2 regions of the Staphylococcus saccharolyticus genome follow, and region 1 is predicted to be linked to the other one. Evidence: riboswitches for the same ligand, from Rfam matches in the RefSeq annotation. Region 1 holds a riboswitch; the other holds the start of a gene.
What was found. A riboswitch is a leader RNA that binds a small molecule or an ion and turns the genes downstream of it on or off. The one in region 1 is predicted to bind lysine.
Positions count from the first base shown of each region.

Region 2: it holds a riboswitch for lysine, as region 1 does, so the genes downstream of both, DYE57_RS05470 (amino acid permease) here and DYE57_RS06840 (aspartate-semialdehyde dehydrogenase) in region 1, are expected to answer to the same signal.

Region 1 covers NZ_UHDZ01000001.1:1,378,787-1,382,285, forward strand. The annotation lists gene dapB (4-hydroxy-tetrahydrodipicolinate reductase) at 1-33, opposite strand, end outside; gene dapA (4-hydroxy-tetrahydrodipicolinate synthase) at 33-917, opposite strand; gene DYE57_RS06840 (aspartate-semialdehyde dehydrogenase) at 919-1,908, opposite strand; lysine riboswitch at 2,094-2,270, opposite strand; gene DYE57_RS06845 (ABC-F family ATP-binding cassette domain-containing protein) at 2,498-3,499, opposite strand, start outside.
Region 2 covers NZ_UHDZ01000001.1:1,113,030-1,116,528, reverse strand. The annotation lists gene DYE57_RS05470 (amino acid permease) at 1-1,288, opposite strand, end outside; lysine riboswitch at 1,504-1,679, opposite strand; gene thrS (threonine--tRNA ligase) at 1,731-3,499, opposite strand, start outside.

The sequences.
Region 1 (3,499 bases):
CATCGCACCATAGCCTATAAGTAATATCTTCATTAATGTTCACCTGCTTTGAACTGATCGTAAGTTTGCTCTAAAACTTTGCGCTCTGCATCCTCTAAAGGTACAAGAGGTAATCGTACTTCATATTTACCAAATCCTAGATGAGCCGTTAACACTTTTATAGGAATAGGGTTAACATCAACTGATAATGAATTGAGTAATTGATCGATGAGTTCGAATTGACTTGAAATATTTTCTCCACTTTGTTTTGCGTCATATAAATTTTGGAATTCTTTTGGAATAACATTTGCAATAACAGAAATGACGCCTTTACCCCCACGTTGATAGAATTCAGCAACATTGTCATCATTACCGCTATATAAAGCAAAATCATCTTCATTAATACGTTTTTTAACTTCTTCCATATAGTCGAAATCATTCGTCGCATCTTTAAGAGCAACAATATATTCATTATGACTAAGCGTTTCTACAGTTTCCGCTTCAATAGTCATATTCGTACGAGAAGGCACGTTATATAATACAACTGGCAATTTCACTTCATTTGCAATTGTTTCAAAATGTTTAATCAAGCCACGTTGATTCGTTTTATTATAGTAAGGTGTGATAAGCATAATTGCATCTGCACCAATTTCTTTAGCCTTTTGTGATGACTCTATTGATTTTTGAGTATTATTAGTACCAGTGCCAGCAATAATAGGAACACGTTTATCAACTATGTTTACAACAGTTTTAAGCACTTGTTCTTTTTCTTGATCAGTTAAAGTAGGGCTTTCTGCTGTAGTTCCGTTAACTATAATAGCTTGTGTATCGTTGTCTAATAAAAATTGTACATGTCTTTCTAATACGTCATAATCAACTTTATTATTTGTAAAAGGTGTAGCTAGTGCTACGCCAACGCCTTCAAACATGTGAGTCATATTATTGTTCTCCTTTCATTTTTAAAACTTGTTCTAGTACTTGAACTGCATTTAATGCTGCACCTTTAAGTAAATTGTCTGATGTACACCATACATGGAAAGAGTTGTCTAATGAATCATCTTTTCTGATACGACCAACAAAGACCTCATCTTTACCTGTAGAATGAATTGCTAAAGGATACTCATTGTTCTCTGGATTATCTACAAGAACAACCCTGTCGTCTTGATTAAATAATTTTTGAATATCTTTAACGTTAGCTTCTTTATCTAAAGTAACGTCAATTTCAATACTGTGACTGTCTTGAACTGGTACACGTACACAAGTGGCAGTTACTTTCAATTCTTTATCGTCTAAAATTTTTCTTGTTTCATCAATCATTTTTTGTTCTTCTTTGGTATAACCATTTTCTAGAAAAACATCGATGTGAGGTAAAACGTTGTTATAAATAGGATGAGGATAAGCTTCTGGTGCTTTACAGTTAGCGTCTTCAGATAAATCTCTTTTACCCTTGATACCAGAACCCGAAACAGCTTGATATGTTGTATAAGCAACACGTTTTAAGCCATATGTATCTTGTAAAATTTTAAGTGGTACGACAGATTGGATTGTTGAACAATTAGGATTAGCAATGATTCCACGTGTTAATTTAGGTTCATTAACTTCTGGTACGATTAAATCTACATCTTCCGTCATTCTCCATTGACTTGAGTTGTCAATTACAATTGCACCCGCTTGTTCAAATAGTGGGGCGAAATGTTCACTAGTACCTCCTCCAGCACTCATTAGCACGTAATCGAAATGTTCACTTGCTGCTTCATCTGTTAACTCTTGAACTGTGTATGTTTGTCCTTGAAATTCTACTTGCTTGCCAGATGAACGCGCTGATGAGAAAAGCACTAATTCGTCGAAAGGAATATGCTTACGATCCAAAGTTTCTAACATTTTTGTTCCTACTAATCCTGTTGCTCCGGCTACTGCTAATCTTGTCATAATAAAGTCACTCCATTTGTAATATTGGTAATATTTTGAAAATTTATAATAAATATATCACATGATTATTAAATATCGAAAGCACTGTATAATTCTTCGACCGCTTTTTGACCATTTTCAGCATCAATGACAAAAGTATACAAAAAGAGCAAGTTCGGAATGAGCGAACTTGCTCTACATTTATGTACAAGTGATGCACTCCATTATTTAAAAATAATGACAAACTTATAGCTCTTAACCATAAAGTCCAACGACCCATAACTGCTATTATGAGTTGTTTCGGCATCTCACCCTTTCAATTTCAGTTGCTAGCAGACAATTTTCTAAAATTTACTCATGATCGATGCGCCTCATCTAAATCTTATTTAATTGATATGGTTTCATTATACATAGAGCACATATATCTGTAAACCAAAATGTTAGATTTTTAAAAATATACAGAAAATTTAAGTGTATTTTATTATTAAAAATCACTTTTTATACAATACACTTACAAAAGATGAGTCAAAAATAACGAATACAAATAAAATTAAACCTGACCTTAAAAGGAATCTAATCTTCTAAGACCATGTTTAAATAAAACTATTTATTACTGATTACTTTGTAGAACACCAATTTCTTGCAAGTATTCTTCATAAGGAACCTCTTTAGATAAGGCACCTTGTTGATTTAAATCAATGACACGATTGGCAATCGTATTGATAAATTCAAAATCATATGAAGTAAAGATGATTGAACCTTTAAATAATTTTAAACCATCATTCACTGCAGTAATACTTTCCAAATCCAAATGATTTGTGAGTTCGTCTAATAATAGTACGTTTGCACTCGATAACATCATCTTACTAAGCATACAACGAACTTTTTCACCACCAGATAACACGCTGGCTTTTTTCTTAACTTCTTCACCGCTAAATAACATACGACCTAAGAAACCACGTAAAAACGTTTCAGTTTGCTCATCCTCTGGAGCATATTGACGTAACCATTCAACTAAATTCATATTTACATTATCAAAAAATTCAGAGTTATCCTTAGGGAAGTAACTTAATGATGTCGTCACACCCCATTTAAAATTTCCTTCATCAGGTTCCATTTCACCAGCTAAAATTTTTAATAATGTAGTCTTTGCAATTTCACTATCTCCAATAAGAATCGCTTTATTATTAGGATTCATTGTGAATGAAATGTTATCTAACACTTTCTCACCATCGATTGTTTTAGAAAGATTTTCAACAGTAAGCAAATCATTCCCAATTTCACGTTCAGGTGTGAATTTCACATAAGGATATCTTCTTGATGATGGTTGAATATCATCTAACTCAATTTTTTCTAATTGTTTCTTACGACTTGTTGCTTGTTTTGATTTAGATGCATTAGCTGAGAAACGCGCGATGAAATCCTGTAATTCTTTCATTTTTTCTTCTTTTTTCTTATTCTGTTCTTGAGCCATTTTTTGAGCTAATTGACTAGATTGATACCAAAAATCATAGTTTCCAACATAAAGTTTAATTTTACCGAAATCTAAATCAGCAATATGTGTACATACATTATTTAGGAAATGACGGTCGTGTGAAACAACGATAACTGT
Region 2 (3,499 bases), 270 kb from region 1:
GTATACCCGCAAAAATGGGTCCAAAAGGAAAAAGTTTAGCTTTGTACTTTAATTTAGATTTATCGTAATCTTGTCTATCAAACGCACGTCTAAATCTAAAATGACTTACTGCGATTCCTACCCATGCAATAAAACCAGTCATTCCACTTGCTGCAACAATATACTCATAAGCATCACCATTAATATGTTGTAAAGCAAAGATAAGGACAACTAAAAATCCAGTTGCCATTAGAGAAATGTACGGCACCCCATTTTTATTAGTTTTTCCGAATGAATCAAAAGCAAGCTTACCTTTACTCATTGAGTAAAGCATTCGTGTAGAAGCATACATGCCTGAATTACCAGCCGACAGCACAGATGTTAAAATAACTGCGTTCATAAAAGATGCTGCAAAAGCTAAGCCTGCATTTTTGAATACAAGAGTAAATGGTGAAGTAGAAATACTGTCTCCACCATCCATTAGAGCTTTACTATCATATGGGATAAGCATGCCTATTATAAAGATTGCTAAGATATAAAATAATAGTATTCGCCAAAATACTTGTTTAATCGCTTTTGGAACAGCACGTTCTGGATTCTCAGATTCACCAGCAGTAATCCCTATTAATTCTGTTCCTTGGAATGAGAAACCAGCAACTAAGAACACACCTAAAATTGAAAGTAAACTTCCGCCTAGATTACCTCCCAATATAGGACCATCACCTTTAGTAAATGTATCAAAGCCAACGAACTCTCCACCCATAATCCCTACTATAGTAAGTAAACCAATGATAATGAAGATAATAACAGTAACGACTTTGATTAGAGCAAACCAATATTCACTTTCGCCGTAGACTCTTACTGATAAAGAGTTTAATGCAAAAATAATTATTAAGAAAATACAACTCCATATCCATGCAGGTATACCTTGCATTGGAGTCCAATATTGGATAACTTGTGCAGCGATTGTGACATCAGCTGCCACAGTGATTACCCAATTAAACCAGTAGTTCCAACCTAATGCAAAACCTAAAGAGGGATCTACAAAGCGCGTTGCGTATGTACTGAAAGAACCTGAAACAGGTAAATAAGTTGCCATTTCACCTAATGAAGTCATTAGGAAAAATACCATTGCTCCGATAATAGCATAGGCAATTAAAGCTCCCAATGCCCCTGCATCATGGATAGCACCTCCAGAAGTCATAAATAAACCTGTTCCTATACATCCTCCAATAGCAATCATGGAAATATGACGATCTTTTAAAGCTCTCTGGACACCGCCATTTTGATTTTCATTTCTATTATTCATAGATGCTCCCTTTCCTTCTCTTAGAGGCTAACATGTAACTATATTTCTGTGTACCAACATTGTATTATTAATGTATGAGAATTTGATGAAAATTTTTTATATATTATACCACTTATCTTCAGATGTCCAAATCAACTTTTCATACTTCGCTTACGCAGAGCACAAACAAAAAGCGGTCACATACCTTTAAGATATGCAACCACTTGGTTTTATCTATATAAGGTAGCACATCACATTCAGTGACAGTACAACTTCTTATCGACAGTTGTCCCAACAATTATAATTTATGGTCTTATAATTATTTCGGCATCGTTACCTTTCGCTAATTCAACATATGTCCCATACGACTTCTGATTACCTACTGATTAAAAATGCAACCTCTAACTCTAATTTTTATTTTGTTTCATCTGTAATATACACGATATCCTCGCTATTTTCAAGTTTATCTACGTTTTTTTAAACGAATTTCATCTACTAAACTCCAAATAAATTCATCTTTTTCAAGTGTTTTTTGATTTTCTGAGCCATATTGTCTAACATTGACTTCATTGTTTTCAACTTCTTTATCTCCAACAACTATTTGATAAGGTATTTTATTCATTTGAGCTTCACGTATTTTATAACCCATTTTTTCATTACGGTCATCGATTTCAACACGAATACCTTGTGATTTAAGCTCATCTTGCAATTGTCTTGCGTAATCATAATGTAAGTCAACATTAACTGGGATAATTTCAACTTGTTTTGGTGCTAACCAAGTTGGGAATGCACCTTTTGTTTCCTCTGTTAAAAACGCTACAAAACGTTCCATAGTTGATACTACTCCACGATGAATAACTACTGGTCGATGTTGTTCTCCATCACTACCAATATATGTTAAGTCAAAACGTTCTGGCAAAAGGAAGTCTAATTGTGCAGTTGATAAAGTTTCCTCTTTCCCCATAGCAGTTTTAACTTGAACATCTAATTTAGGCCCATAAAATGCTGCCTCACCAATAGCTTCTTCGTAAGTTAGACCAAGTTCATCAGAAGCTTCTTTCAACATTGTTTCAGCTTTTTTCCACATTTCATCATCATCAAAGTATTTATGTTTATCTTCTGGATTTCTATAACTAAGTCTAAAGCGATAATCTTCAAATCCAAAATCTTTATAAACATCTTTAATCATATTAACCACGCGCTTGAATTCGTCTTTAATTTGGTCAGGTCTTACAAAGATATGAGAATCATTTAAAGTCATTCCACGAACACGTTGTAAACCAGATACAGCACCACTTGCTTCATAACGATGCATAGTACCTAATTCAGCTATACGAATTGGCAATTCTCGATATGAATGAGGTTTGTTTTTATAAATCATCATATGGTGCGGACAATTCATTGGTCTTAGAACCATTGCCTCATCTTCATCTAATTTCATAGCTGGGAACATGTCTTCTTGATAATGATCCCAGTGTCCAGAAGTTTTATACAAATCAACATTGGCTAACACAGGAGTGTATACATGGTCATATCCCATGCTAACTTCTTTATCAACAATATAACGCTCAATTTCACGACGTATTGTAGCTCCATTCGGTAACCACAATGGCAGGCCAGCACCTACTAATTGATTATTAGTAAACAGTTCTAAGTCTTCACCAATTTTGCGGTGATCTCGTTCACGACGTTCTTCTAACATTTTTAAATGTTCTTTTAAATCTTTTTTATCGAAGAAAGCAGTGCCATAAATGCGTTGTAACATTTTATTGTCACTGTCTCCACGCCAATAAGCACCAGCAGTAGATAATAATTTAAATTCTTTAATTTTTGAAGTAGATTGTACATGAACACCCCTACAAAGATCAGTGAATTCACCTTGTGTATATAGCGTTACATTTTCGTCTTCAGGAATTGCATCAATAAGTTCTAATTTATAGGGATCACCTTTGAAAAATTCCTTCGCTTCATTTCTACTTACCACTTTACGTTCAATTTTATGATTCTCATTTACGATTTGTTTCATAGTTTTTTCGATTTTTTCAAAATCATCTGATGAAACCTTTTCATCCATATCAAAATCATAGTAGAAACCACCTTCAATTATTGGACCTACACCAAATTTCACGTCGCCATATAAACGTTTTAATGCTTGAGCCATTAAGTGTGCAGTAGAATGACGTAACACCTCTAATGCTTCCTCACTTCCTGGAGTGATGACTTCGATTGACC